Regions from separate parts of the Dermacoccus sp. PAMC28757 genome, predicted to be linked through region 1. Evidence: predicted binding sites of a transcription regulator. Region 1 holds the regulator's gene; the other holds the start of a gene.
The links. Region 1 encodes LexA, which represses DNA repair genes until DNA is damaged. Its sites were predicted from a motif close to TCGAACANNTGTTCGA; they were not measured.

Region 1 (7,187 bases):
CGTAGCAGGAGCCGGCGGGACGCATCTTCGTGCCGCAGGTCATGCACATCGGGGCGTCGGCTGCCTTGCCCTGGAACTTCTCGATGAGCTCGGCCGAACTGTGGATCTCGGAGCCGACCTCACGGGCGGAGGCCGCACCGGAACCGGACTTCACCTCGTCGGCGTGCTCCTCCGTGGAGGTGGCAGCTGCCGGACGCTCACCGCGTGCCGCCGCCGGGGCGACGGACTGCGAGTTGGACTCGGCGTCGAACGGCTCGTCGTCGCTCTCGGTCGGCGTGTAGGAGCCGGTCTCGAGCTGGCGAGCGCGTTCCTCGGCTGTGTGGATGCCCATGAAAGAACGCGTGTCGAAGTCGAGGTAGTCGAGCGCCAGGCGGCGGAAGACGTAGTCCATGATCGACTGCGCCATACGCACGTCCGGGTCGTCCGTCATACCGGCCGGCTCGAAGCGCAGGTTCGTGAACTTCTCGACGAACGTCTCGAGCGGCACGCCGTACTGCAGGCCGATCGACACGGCGATGGAGAACGCGTCCATGACACCGGCGAGCGTCGAACCCTGCTTACCGAACTTGAGGAAAAGCTCACCGAGATCGCCGTTCTCGTACGTGCCGGCGGTGAGGTAACCCTCCGCGCCACCCACGGCGAACGACGTCGTCTGCGACGAGCGACGCTTCGGCAGGCGCTTGCGCACGGGGCGGTACTCGACGATCTTCTCGACCGGCGTCTCGGCGACGGTCTCCGTGGCCGTCGCGGGCTCGGAGCTCTTCTCGTTCTTGCCCGACGAGAGCGGCTGGCCGACCTTGCAGTTGTCACGGTAGACGGCGATGGCCTTGAGACCGAGCTTCCAACCCTCGAGGTGCACCTCGGCGATGTCCTCGACCGAGGCCGACTCCGGCAGGTTGACCGTCTTGGAGATAGCACCCGACAGGAACGGCTGGCAGGCGGCCATCATGCGGACGTGGCCCATCGGGGAGATGGCGCGCGCACCCATGGCGCAGTCGAAGACCTCGTAGTGCTCCGGCTTGAGGCCGGGAGCGTCGATGACGTGGCCCTTGTCGGCGATGTGCTCGACGATCGCCTCGATCTGCTCTTCCTGGTAGCCGAGCTTCTTCAGCGCGCGCGGAATCGTCTGGTTGACGATCTGCATCGAACCGCCGCCGACGAGCTTCTTGAACTTCACGAGCGAGAAGTCCGGCTCGATACCGGTGGTGTCGCAGTCCATCATGAAGCCGATGGTGCCGGTGGGCGCGAGGACGGAGGCCTGCGCGTTGCGGAAGCCGCCCTTCTCACCGTTCTCGACGACGTCGGCCCAGGCCTTCGTCGCGAGCGCGTGGATGTCGCTGGCCATGGCGCCCATGTCCTTGTGCGAGGCGAGCTCGTCGTTCGCGGCACGGTGCTTGCGCATGACGCGGTTGTGAGCGTCGGCGTTGCGGGCGTAACCGGCGTACGGTCCGACGACGGAAGCCATCTCGGCGGAGCGCTTGTAGGCGGCACCCGTGAGCAGCGACGTGATGGAACCGGCCAGCGCACGGCCGCCGTCCGAGTCGTAGCCGTGGCCGGTGGCCATGAGGAGCGCACCGAGGTTGGCGTAACCGATGCCGAGTTGGCGGTAGTCGACCGTCGTCTTGCCGATGGACTCCGTCGGGAAGTCGGCGAAGCAGATGGAGATGTCCATCGCCGTGATGACGAGCTCGACGACCTTCTGGAAGGTGACGGCGTCGAACGTGTCGTCGTCCTTGAGGAACTTCAGGAGGTTGAGCGAGGCCAGGTTGCAGCTGGAGTTGTCGAGCGACATGTACTCCGAGCACGGGTTGGACGCCGTGATGCGGCCCGTCTCCGGGTTCGTGTGCCACGCGTTGATCGTGTCGTCGTACTGCACACCCGGGTCGGCGCACTCCCACGCGGCCTTGTTGATCTTGTCGAACAGCTCGCGGGCGTCGACCGACTCGATGACCTCACCCGTGTCACGGGCACGCAGGCCGAAGGTTGTGCCGTCCACGACGGCCTTCATGAACTCGTCGCTGACACGAACGGAGTTGTTCGCGTTCTGGTACTGCACGGAGACGATGTCGCGGCCACCGAGGTCCATGTCGAAACCGGCGTCACGCAGCGCACGGATCTTGTCCTCCTCGCGCGCCTTCGTCTCGATGAACTCCTCGATGTCCGGGTGGTCGACGTCGAGGACGACCATCTTGGCCGCACGACGCGTGGCGCCGCCGGACTTGATGGTGCCTGCCGAGGCGTCGGCGCCGCGCATGAACGAGACCGGGCCGGAGGCGGTGCCACCGGAGGACAGCAGCTCCTTCGAGGAACGGATACGCGAGAGGTTGAGGCCGGCACCGGAGCCGCCCTTGAAGATGAAGCCCTCTTCCTTGTACCAGTTGAGGATCGAGTCCATCGAGTCGTCGACGGACAGGATGAAGCACGCGCTGACCTGCTGCGGGCTCGCCGTACCCACGTTGAACCACACCGGCGAGTTGAACGAGAAGACCTGGTGCAGCAAGGCGTACGTGAGCTCGTGCTCGAAGATCTCGGCGTCGGCGTCGGACGCGAAGTAGCCGTTGTCCTTGCCGGCCTTCGTGTACGTGAGCACGACGCGGTCGATGAGCTGCTTGAGCGACTTCTCGCGAGCGTCCGACCCCAGCGCGCCACGGAAGTACTTCGTCGTGACGATGGTGGAGGCGTTGAGCGACCAGAAGTCGGGGAACTCGACACCACGCTGCTCGAAGATCGTCTCGCCGGTCTTCCAGTTCTGCTGGACGACGTCACGCAGCTCCCAGGTCACCGCGTCGTAGGGGTGGACGCCCGGGGTGGTGAAGATCCGCTCGATCGTGACGCCGTTGTTCCGGCGACCCGACTTGGCTCGAGCCTTCGTGGTCTCGGTCATGACCGCATGCCTCCTGGCACTTCTCGTGGGTTTGGTGTGGTGTGTCGTGAAGTAGGGGGTGAGTCTGTGGAGCTCAGCCGGCGTCGCGCAGAGCGTGCCTGCGCAGGTCGGCGACGGCGTCCTCGAAGTCAGTCAGTGACTCGAAGGCCTGGTAGACGGACGCGAACCGCAGGTACGCGACGTGGTCAAGTTCGCGCAGCGGGCCGAGGATCTCGATGCCGACATCGTGGGCGTCGATCTCCGCAGCCCCCTTGGAGCGGATCGACTCCTCCACCTGCTGAGCGAGGACGGCGAGCTGATCGTCGGAAACCGGGCGGCCCTGGCAGGCCTTGCGCACGCCCGACATGACCTTGTCGCGAGAGAAGGGTTCGCTCACACCGGAGCGCTTGACGACCGTGAGGCTCGCGGTCTCGACGGTGGAGAAACGCTTGCCGCAGTCGGGGCACTGGCGGCGACGCTTGATGCAGGTGCCGTCCTCGGTCGAACGGGAGTCGACCACACGGGAGTCGGCGTTGCGGCAGAAGGGACAGTGCACGTGCCACGCCTCTCGATCGCAGGATTCCACCGCCTCGTGACGGTATGAACCCCAACACCGGCATCGCGGGAACTCTTCCGCAAACAACCACATGTTGGGGGCATTAGGGCGCCTGTGCCCTACATCTAGGAATCCTAGGTTGCGTTGGCGACCGCTCGCAACCGTGTCGGCAAACCCGGCGCACCAACCCCAGCAATGACGCGGAAAAGATGTGCGGCTCGCCCCAGCGACACGCCGAGGGGGCCGCTCAGCCTGCCGGAACGAGAATTCGCTGGCCGGCCTGAACGTGCATCGAGCTCATGTTGTTGGCCTCCTGGATGGCCACCACACCACGGTCGTTACGCAAGGACGGCAGCTCACGAGCGGCGATCTGAGAAAGGGTCTCCCCGTCCTTCACCGTGACCGACGTCGCGCCACCGGCAGGGTTAGCTTCGGCCACGGCCTTGGCCGCAAGGAGGCCACCGCCGACGAGAATCAGAAGCGCCAGAAGGGCAGCGAAGCGACGGCGAGCGAGAACGGCACGACGCGTCAACGGGGCGCGCCGCGCGCTACGACCACCCTCGAGGGAATCGACGACCGCAGGCCCCGACGGAACGAGGTGCAGGTGACGACGGGGGCTCGGCGCGACCGCCGGGACGTCCAGACTGGGCACAGCACTCATGTTCATTCCTCCTGACTCGGCGCGGATGCATCGAACATCCGTGCGATAGAACAACTGTACGACACAAACGTTCGAAAGCAAGGCCGTCGGCGGCGTGTTTCTCGTACATGTTTGCGAAAACTGTGTACGGTGGTGCCTACGTTGATCCCGAACGCTCACACCGAATCAGCGGCCACCGACAACCCCGGAATTCCGGGGAGAATCAGGGCTCCGCACCGAGGTCCGCGTCCGCGAGATCACTGTTTTCGTCGATGTGAGGAGACGCCATGGGTGAGGTCCACTCCATGAACAACCGCGCGAAGGGCAAACTGACCCCGCGCCAGCAGAAAGTGCTCACCGTCATCCGGCGCTCGGTCGACGAGCGCGGTTACCCGCCGAGTCTGCGCGAGATCGGTGAGGCCGTCGGGCTGACGAGCCCGAGCTCCGTCGCACACCAGCTCGCCACGCTCGAGCGCAAGGGTTACCTGCGTCGCGACCCCAACCGCCCTCGCGCCATGGAGGTCGTCTCCCCCGACGACGGCGCCGACACCCGCGGTTACCGCGGAGGCACCTCGGTGCGTGCAGCGTCCGAGAGCACGTACGACGAGACCGACTCGGGCAACGAGCGTCCGCAGGCCTCCTTCGTCCCCGTCGTCGGACGCATCGCCGCCGGCGGGCCGATCCTGGCCGAGCAGGCCGTCGAGGACGTGTTCCCCCTCCCCCGTCAGATCGTCGGTGACGGCGAACTGTTCCTGCTCAAGGTTGTCGGCGACTCGATGATCGAAGCCGCCATCTGCGACGGCGACTGGGTCGTCGTGCGCCAGCAGCCGGAGGCGTCCAACGGTGAGATCGTGGCTGCGCTGCTCGACGGCGAGGCCACCGTGAAGACGTTCAAGCGCACGAACGGCAAGACGTGGCTCCTGCCCGCGAACGAGAACTACGAGCCGATCGACGGCGACGAAGCCAGCATCATGGGCAAGGTCACGGCGGTGCTGCGCAGCGTCTGACTCTCGCCCACCCTCACGTCGTCGCGTTCGCCTCGGTCTGCACCTGCAGGCCGAGGCGTTCGCATGTCGCGGTGAGGGTGGCACCAAGCGGTTCGTGCAGCACGAGATCGGCGCGCTCCGAACCGCGCATGCTTCCCAGACCGACCAGGGCCACGGGCTTGCCCGCCTTGAGCCCGGCCGAGACGAACCGGAAGCCCGACATCACCTTGAGCGAACTTCCGAGAACGAGAACCGCCCGTGACAGTTCGAGCTGCGCGTAGCAGTGCTCAACCGTCGCGGTGGGCACGCTCTCGCCGAACATCACGACGTCGGGCTTAACGACGAGCGAACCACAGTGCGGACAGGCCACGAGGACGAACGCATCCTCTGCACTCCGGGCAACCTCGGCGTCTCCGTCGGCCAACAGGGCCACGTCGCGCGGGAGGTTCGGGTTGGCGTCGCGGATGCGCCCCTGGAACTCGGCTCGATTCGAGCGGCTGCCGCACTCGACGCACTGCACCGAGGAGAGCGAACCGTGCAGTTCGAGGGCGTCCGCTCCGGAGGCCGCATGAAGACCGTCGACGTTCTGCGTCACGAGGTGTTGCACGAGACCTGCGCGCTGCAAGGCTGCAACAGCGTGGTGGCCGCCGTTGGGCCGAGCCGCGGCGAAACGTTCCCACCCGACGGCGCTGCGAACCCAGTAGCGTCGGCGCGCGTCGTCCCCGCTGAGGAACTGCTGGAACGTCATGGGAACCGTTCGGCGGGTGCCGTCAGGCTTGCGGTAGTCGGGAATGCCCGACTCGGTCGAGAGACCCGCCCCGGTGAGCACGAACAGGTCGCCCTGCGCGACGAACTCCGCCAACTCTGCAGTCACAGGTGGCCCCTCATTCGACAATCGATAGAAACTACAACATCCGATAACGCCGGGTTATTCTCTACGGATGATCGACGCCGCCGGCCTTCGGGTCATGAAAGCCATTGCCCAGGAGGGTAGCTTCACCGCTGCCGCTGCTTCCCTGGGCTACTCCCAGCCTGCCGTGTCCCAGATGGTGCGCCGCTTGGAGGACAAGACGGGCACGGCTCTCGTCGAGCGCCTCGGACGTTCGGTGCGTCTGACCGAGGCGGGCCACGTGCTCGCCCGCACAGCCACTCCGGTGCTCGCCGCTCTCGAGGCGGCGGAGGGCGAAGTGGCCTCGATCGCCGGCCTGAGGGCGGGACGAGTGCGCCTCATGGCCTTCCCCTCGGCCTCGTCGACCGTCGTCCCACGAGCGCTGTCGCTCGTCAAGCAGCGCTACCCCGACGTTCAGGTCACCTTCGCGGAAGCGGAGCCGCCGGAGTCACTCGCGGCGCTTCGGGCGGGAGATTGCGATGTTGCAGTCGCGTTCTCCTACGACGGCGACGAGATCGCGGCACACGCGGAGGATCTCGAGGGGCTCACCACGCTCGACCTGCTCGAGGACGAGGTGCGCCTCGCCGTACCGGCCGATCACCCGTTCGCCGGAAGGGGCTCCGTGTCGATGGAGGAGCTCGAGTCCGCGTCGTGGATCGCCGGATGCCCGCGCTGCCGGGGCCACCTGCTCTCGCTCGCCACCTCGGCGGGTTACACCCCTGACGTCGCGTTCGAGACCGAGGACTACGTCACCGTGCTCGGACTCGTGGCCGAGGGGTTGGGCGTGGCCCTCATCCCGGAGCTCATCCTGCGTTCGACCCAGCACCCCCGCGTGGCCACCATCGCCATCGAGCCGGCGAGCCGTCGTTCGGTTCAGGCTGTCACCACGCCCGACCTCCAGCGTGTGCCGGCGGTCAAGGCCACCCTCGACGCGCTGCGGGAAGCAACCGACGCTCTGCCGAACCTGTAGCCGGTTCCCTCCGGCTCGCGAGTGGAATCTCCTGCGACTCTCACCGGTGTCATCTCTGCGGTTCGACCGTGAGCGATCTACCGACGGGTACGACGTCGAGGTCTCCTGAAAGGTCCGTTCGGTAGACGGCTGTTCCGCTCTGGGCGAGTAACGACAGGAGCGATTCCTTCGGGTGTCCGTAATCGTTGCCCTCCCCCACCCCGATGAGGCCGACCCGCGCCGAAGCCGCCCGATAGAGCCCGGCACTCTGGTTCGCGCTGCCGTGGTGAGCGACCTTGACGAG
Region 2 (7,187 bases), 240 kb from region 1:
AGCTACACGGCTGCCCGGCTCGACCGGTTGCACGCACGGGTCGAGGGGTCGCTCGCGGCGCTCGACGCCCAGTTGGTGCGGCGCGCGGAGGTTGCCCTGGAACTGGCGAACGGCGCCGACCTGGACGCCGCGAGTGCGTTTCTCCTGGCGTCGGCGGCGAGTGCGTCGCTGGAGGCGTCGGAAGGCGCTCAGATCACCGCAGAGGTGCAGGAGGTGGGTGTGCCCGAGGAACGGGCGCTCATCGAGGGCGAGCTGACGGCGGCCCTCGGCGCGGTGGTCGAGGACTGGGCTCCGGCGTCGGCGGCGGGCACGCAGGTGCGGCGTCGATTGGGCGACGCGTGTGAGCGGGTGGAGTTGGCGCACCGGTTCCACAACGAGGCGGTGACGGATGTCCGTCGGGTGCGCGCGAAGCCGGTGGTGCGGGCGTTGCACTTGGCGGGCCGCACCCACTTGCCGCGCCCGGTGGAGTTCGACGACCACGTCGAGGGTCTGACGACAACATCAGCCTGGCGCTGAACACCCCCGTTCCTCGAAAACCCAACCCAGAAATCGCCGCCTGAAAAGCCAGGCAAGCACCCAAGCCACAACGCTCTTCAAGAACCGAACCCGGCTGGAAGCGGACGCCCCCGAAGCGCTGTCGCACCGAGCGTCGGTCCTCGCAAGCTCGGACCGGCGCTCGGTGCGACAGCGCAAGGGAAAAGACAGGCAGATCCTTTTGTAGGGCGCGAGCGCCCTACAAAAGGATCTGCGCTCCCATCATCACCGTTCGCTCCTTGGGGAGGCGGAAGTAGTCGGCGGGGACGGCGGCGTTGTGGGTCATGGCGATGAAGAGCAGTTTGCGCAGTTTGTTCATGCCGGGGCGGCCGGTGTCGATGAGGCTGGTTTCGGAGACGAAGTAGTAGGCGGTGTCGGGGTCGATGTCGACGCCTTGTTCCTTGGCGATGCGCAGTGCGGCGGGGACGTCTTGGTCGTCCTGGAAGCCGTACTTGAGGGTGAGGTGGGTGATGCGGTCGTAGTCGTTGCCGAGTTGGTCGAGGATGACGGTGTCTTCGGGGGCGACGTGGGGGACGTTGGCGCTGAGGGTGCTGACGATGAAGACGTTCTCGTGGATGACGTGGTTGAAGTTGGCGTTCTCGCGCAGGGCGAGGGGCGTCGTGTCCTTGTCGGGGTGGAGGAACACGGCGGTGCCGGGCACTTCGCGCAGGTCGCCGCTGCGGGCTGTTTCGACGAAGGTGGCGAGGGGACCTTCGATGCTCTGGCGGCGGGTGGCGACGATGGCGCGCCCCTTCTGCCAGGTGAGCATGGACATGCCGATGCCGAGTGCGATGACGACGGGTAGCCAACCGCCGTGCAGCAGTTTGGCGACGTTGGCGAGGAAGAAGATGCCTTCGAAGAGGTAGAGCGCGACGCCGAGGGTGACGATGCGCCAGGTGCGCCACTTGAGCGTGCTGTGGGCGTAGACGAGGAACAGCGTCGTCGTCATGAGGAATGTGCCGGTGACGGCGAGGCCGTAGGCGACGGCGAGTTTCTCGGAACTGCGGAAGGCGAAGAGCAGAAGCATGACGCCGATGAAGAGCACCCAGTTGACCCCGGGGATGTAGATCTGGCCCTCTTCCTCCTGGCCGGTGTGACGCACGGTCATGCGGGGCAGGTAACCGGTTCGTTCGGCCTGTCGTGCCACGGAGAACGCGCCGGAGATGACGGCCTGGGAGGCGATGACGGTGGCCATGGTCGCGAGGATGACGAGCGGTAGCTTCGCCCATTCGGGGGCGAGGAGGAAGAACGGGTTCGCGATCTTGTCCGGGTTGGTGAGGATGAGCGAGCCCTGGCCCATGTAGTTGAGGATGAGCGAGGGGAACACGAGGAGGAACCAGGCTCGGGTGATGGGGGCGCGCCCGAAGTGACCCATGTCGGCGTAGAGGGCCTCGGCGCCGGTGACGCACAGGACGATCGAGCCCGCGGCGATGAACGCGATGAAGGGATGCTCGACGACGAACAGCGTGGCGTAGTTCGGCAGGAACGCCTTGAGGATGTGCGGGTCGCGCACGATCTGGCCGATGCCGAGGGCGGCGATGGTGACGAACCACAGGATCATGATGGGGCCGAAGAACTTGCCGACGACCTCGGTGCCCTTGCGCTGCACGAGGAACAGGATCGTGATGATGACGGCGCCGATCGGTACGACGTACCGGTTGAGTCCGGGCCGCACGACTTCGAGGCCTTCGACGGCCGACATGACGGAGATGGCGGGGGTGATCACGCTGTCGCCGAAGAACAGCGATGCTCCGATGACGCCGAGAAGCATGACGACGCTCCAGCGCTTGCCGGCCTTGGGCACTCCCTGGCGCACGAGCGCCGCGAGCGCCATGATGCCGCCCTCGCCGTCGTTGTCGGCGCGGAGCACGAAGAGCACGTACTTGATCGTCACGATGATGGTGAGCGACCAGAACATCCAGGAGATCGTTCCGTAGATGTCTGCCTCGTTGGCGATGACGGCGTTGTGGCTGACGTTGAACACGCTCTGCACGGAGTACAGGGGGCTCGTGCCGATGTCGCCGAAGACGACACCGAGCGCGCCGAGCACGAGCGCGCCGGCACCCTTCTTCCGGTGCCCGCCGGCCCGCTCGTCAGTTTCCGCAGTGACCGACGCGGACCCGTTCAAAGATGTCACGTCCGAAAGTATGAACCTGCAGTGGCGTGTCGCGGCAACTGTGGTTCACCTGAGCAGATGTGAGGCGAGGAGCGCACCCCGTTAGACTGCCGAAAGATCTGACGGGTGGACGCGCGTGTCGTCGTGAGCCGCCCCGCGGGCCTTCGGCGAAGGAGCACCGCGACAGAACCCCAGAGGAACGGCACGACGGACCAGCGAGAGGGAGACATGAGCGGCCACTCCAAATGGGCGACGACGAAGCACAAGAAGGCTGCGATCGACGCCAAGCGCGGCAAGCTGTTCGCCAAGCTCATCAAGAACATCGAGGTTGCGGCCCGTTCCGGTGGCGGCGACCCGGCCGGTAACCCGACGCTGTACGACGCCATCCAGAAGGCGAAGAAGTCGTCGGTCCCCAACGACAACATCGACCGCGCCGTCAAGCGCGGTTCGGGCGCAGAGGCCGGTGGAGCCGAGTACCAGGCCCTCATGTACGAGGGTTACGCCCCTGGCGGCGTCGCCGTGCTCATCGAGTGCCTGACGGACAACAAGAACCGCGCCGTCGCCGAGGTTCGCACCGCTCTGCAGAGGAACGGCGGCTCGATGGCCGACTCCGGTTCGGTCGCCTACCTGTTCAACCGCAAGGGCGTCGTCATCGTGCCCAAGGACCAGGGAGACAAGGACGACGCGACGGAGGACGGCGTCCTCGAGATCGTCCTCGAGGCCGGTGCCGAGGAGGTCAACGACCTCGGTGAGTCCTTCGAGATCGTCTCCGAAGCGGGCGACTTCGTGGGTGTGCGTGAGGCGTTGCAGTCGGCCGGTATCGACTACGACTCCGCCGAGGCCTCGTGGATGCCGTCGATGGAGGTTCCCCTCGACAAGGACGGCGCGAAGAAGATGTTCCGTGTCATCGAGGCACTCGAGGACAGCGACGACGTGCAGAACGTCTTCGCCAACGGTCAGGTCTCGGACGAGGTTCTCGCCGAACTCGACGCCGAGGACTGATCGGCAAGCACGTCACGAGCGGAAGGCGGCTCGACCCTCGGCGGGTCGGGTCGCCTTCGGCGTGTGCGACGGTAGAGTGATCGGGTGCGAACAGGTGTTCGCATCGACTCGTCGACTCATCGTCTTGTCAGCTTGTTGGTCAGGTGCCGGAGCGGTCCCGTCAGGGGAAGGAGCGTTGCGCATGCGTGTGCTCGCCGTTGACCCCGGTCTGACGCGCTGCGGCGTCGGAGTGGTTCAGGGCGCTCTCGGCGGTCGCCTGCAGATCGTCACGGTCGGCGTGATCCGCACCGGTGCGGACACCCCACTGCACGAGCGTCTTCACGAGTTGCAGGTGGAACTCGAGGCCGTCTTCGAACGCACCAGGCCGGACGCCGTCGCCGTCGAGCGCATGTTCGCCCGAAACGACGTCTCGACCATCATGGGCACCGCCCAGGCCTCCGCCGTTCCGATGCTCGCTGCTGCGTCGCGCGGGTTGCCGCTCGGTCTGCACACGCCGTCCGAGGTGAAGGCAGCTGTCACGGGCAACGGGCGGGCCGACAAGGCTCAGGTGACGGCCATGGTGACGCGCATCCTCGGTCTCGAGAGCGCCCCCAAGCCTGCTGACGCCGCCGACGCTCTGGCTCTTGCCATCTGTCACCACTGGCGTGGTGCGGGTGCCGCCCGTCGGGCCAACACCGACGGCGAGCGTCCACTCGCCCCGGCGGCAGCCCAGTACCGTGCCGCAGAAGCTGCTGCGGCGCGTCGATCCCGTTCGGCGGCCAAGCAGTATCGTGAGCCGCTGCGCTCGTCCGCTACCCGCGACGCCACCACCCGAGGAGCCCGTCCATGATCTCCAGCCTCACCGGCGCCGTCGCAGCAGCGACGCTCGACACCGTGGTCCTCGAGGTCGGGGGAGTCGGGCTGCTCGTCCACACCACGCCTGCGACGGCCGCCTCGGCGCGCCCGGGGGAGTCGATGCGCCTGGCGACGTCGCTGGTGGTGCGTGAGGACTCGCTCACCCTCTTCGGCTTCGGCGGTGACGACGAACGCGCCCTGTTCGAGCAGGTGCAGACCGTCAGCGGGGTGGGGCCGCGCCTCGCGCTGGCGATGCTGGCCGTTCACGACCCGGCGCAGCTGTCGTCGGCCATCGCGACAGGCAACGTCACCGCCTTGACGAAGGTGCCCGGCATCGGCAAGAAGGGCGCCGAGCGCATCGTCCTCGAACTGCGCGACAAGGTCGTGCCCGTCGGTACGGGCGAAACACAGGCCACGCCCGAGGTACCTGCCGCGACGACGCCGGGTGACTCGCAGGTGGCAGAGGCGCTCGTGGGGCTCGGCTGGAGCGCCAAGCAGGCCGATGACGCCGTGGCCAAGGTCGCCAAGCTGCCCGAGGCCGACGGCGCCACGACGCCCGTCCTGTTGCGCCTGGCCCTACGGGAGCTCGGCCGATGAGTCCGGCGCACTTCGAGGACCACAGCGCCGACATCTCGCCGCGCCTCGTCGACCCGCACGGTTCTGAGGACGAGCAGCAGCTCGAAGCGGCCCTGAGACCGAAGAAGCTGGCCGACTTCCCCGGTCAGGAGCGGGTGCGTGATCAGCTCGGTCTCGTGCTCGAGGCGGCGCGCCGACGCGGTGCTCCGCCGGACCACGTCCTCCTCTCAGGCCCTCCCGGGCTCGGCAAGACGACGCTCGCCATGATCGTGGCGAGCGAGCTCGAGGCCCCTATTCGCATCACGAGCGGACCAGCCATCCAGCACGCGGGTGACCTGGCGGCCATCCTCAGCTCTCTCACCGAGGGCGAGGTGCTCTTCCTCGACGAGATCCACCGCATGGCCCGCCCGGCGGAGGAGATGCTCTACCTCGCGATGGAAGACTTCCGCGTCGACGTCATCGTCGGCAAGGGGCCGGGCGCGACGGCCATCCCGCTCGAACTGCCGCCGTTCACCGTCGTCGGCGCCACCACGCGTGCGGGGCTGCTGCCCGCGCCGCTGCGTGACCGCTTCGGCTTCACCGGCCACCTCGACTACTACAAGGCGAGCGATCTTGCTGCCATCCTCGCGCGCAACGCCGACCTGCTCGGCGTGCCCGCGACACGCGAGGGCATCGAGGAGATCGCCGGTCGCTCGCGCGGTACCCCGCGCATCGCGAACCGACTCCTGCGCCGCGTCCGTGACTACGCGCAGGTGCACGGCCGTCAGGTCGTCGACCTGGGGTCGGCCCGAGCCGCGCTCGACCTCTTCGATGTCGACGCGAGCGGTCTCGACAGGCTCGACCGTGCCGTGCTCGAGGCCCTGTGCCGCCGGTTCGGTGGTGGGCCTGTGGGCCTGTCGACACTCGCCGTCGCCGTCGGTGAGGAGCCCGACACCGTCGAGACCGTGGCTGAGCCGTACCTCGTGCGCGAGGGCTACATGATCCGCACGCCGCGAGGGCGCGCTGCGGCGCCGCTCGCGTGGAGTCACCTCGGGCTCACCCCACCGGAATCCTCCCTGGGCGGCGCGCTGTTCGACCCGGCCGAGGGTGGGGACGGGCGCTTCACCGGGTAGGGTGGTGCGGCCAGTGGTCCGGCACCTGACGTGGATGCGGACCCCGGCAGACCCGAGAACTACGTGAGGACCTTCATGCCGAACATGGTTGCCGCATCGCAGTCGGGAGGCTCCGGCTTCTCGATGCTCCTGCTGCTCCTGCCCTTCCTCCTCATTGCGCTGATGTTCTTCAGCCAGCGCAAGCGAGCCCAGGCGACCCAGAGGGCGCAGGCTGCGCTGAGCGTGGGCGACGAGGTCTGCACGACGAGTGGAATGTACGGCACGCTGCGTCGCCTCGACGACGCCACGGGTGAGGTCGAGGTGGCGCCCGGCACGGTGATCCGCTTCGACCGCCGCGCGCTGCTGCCGGCCAATGTCGACCCGGTCTCCGGTCGGGTCCAGGACGAGAACCGGGGCGACGACGCCGCAGGCGCCGAGGGCGACGCACGATGAGCACGCCGACCGGCGCGCCGCACAACATCGACTCGAACCGCCCGAACCGCGCGAAGGCGAAGAAGACTCCGCCGTCCAGCCCGAAGAAGAGCCTCGCCGGCCTCCTCATCGTGTTCCTGGCTCTCATCGGCGGAATCGCGGCAACGGACAGCTGGCTGCCGAAGCTCGGTCTCGACCTCGAGGGTGGCCGTGAGGTCGTCCTCGAACCTGTCGTCACCGGCGGTTCGTCCGTCAACGAGTCGCAGGTCAAGCAGGCCGTCGACATCATCCGTAACCGCGTCGACGCGTCCGGCACCGCCGAGGCCGAGGTGACGACGCTCGGTGCGCGCAACATCGTCGTGTCGATTCCGGGCAACCCGAGCCGTCAGGTGCTCGACTCCCTGTCGCGCTCCTCGCAGCTCGACTTCCGCGCCGTCGTCGCGACGGCCCAGGGCTCGAAGCAGGGACAGTCGCCCTACCGCCTGCCCGAGGTCATCAAGAGCTCCGGCGCGAACCAGGCGACGCCCTCGGCTTCGGCGTCGGCCTCCCCGTCGGCGAGCTCCTCGGGCGGATCGTCGTCGCCTGCACCGTCGAGTTCCGGC

Region 2: ruvC (crossover junction endodeoxyribonuclease RuvC) is a predicted target of LexA. The motif match lies at 3,739-3,754, and genes of this name have one in related genera.

What each region holds. Positions count from the first base shown of each region.
Region 1 covers NZ_CP060292.1:2,619,300-2,626,486, forward strand. Annotated here, with positions in the region: gene H7F30_RS12460 (vitamin B12-dependent ribonucleotide reductase) at 1-2,884, opposite strand, end outside; gene nrdR (transcriptional regulator NrdR) at 2,958-3,419, opposite strand; gene H7F30_RS12470 (LysM peptidoglycan-binding domain-containing protein) at 3,667-4,080, opposite strand; gene lexA (transcriptional repressor LexA) at 4,347-5,066, shown strand; gene H7F30_RS12480 (Sir2 family NAD-dependent protein deacetylase) at 5,080-5,919, opposite strand; gene H7F30_RS12485 (LysR family transcriptional regulator) at 5,987-6,904, shown strand; gene H7F30_RS12490 (ComEC/Rec2 family competence protein) at 6,954-7,187, opposite strand, start outside.
Region 2 covers NZ_CP060292.1:2,381,938-2,389,124, reverse strand. Annotated here, with positions in the region: gene H7F30_RS11390 (hypothetical protein) at 1-516, shown strand, start outside; gene H7F30_RS11385 (potassium transporter Kup) at 734-2,671, opposite strand; gene H7F30_RS11380 (YebC/PmpR family DNA-binding transcriptional regulator) at 2,879-3,652, shown strand; gene ruvC (crossover junction endodeoxyribonuclease RuvC) at 3,834-4,481, shown strand; gene ruvA (Holliday junction branch migration protein RuvA) at 4,478-5,083, shown strand; gene ruvB (Holliday junction branch migration DNA helicase RuvB) at 5,080-6,174, shown strand; gene yajC (preprotein translocase subunit YajC) at 6,250-6,606, shown strand; gene secD (protein translocase subunit SecD) at 6,603-7,187, shown strand, end outside.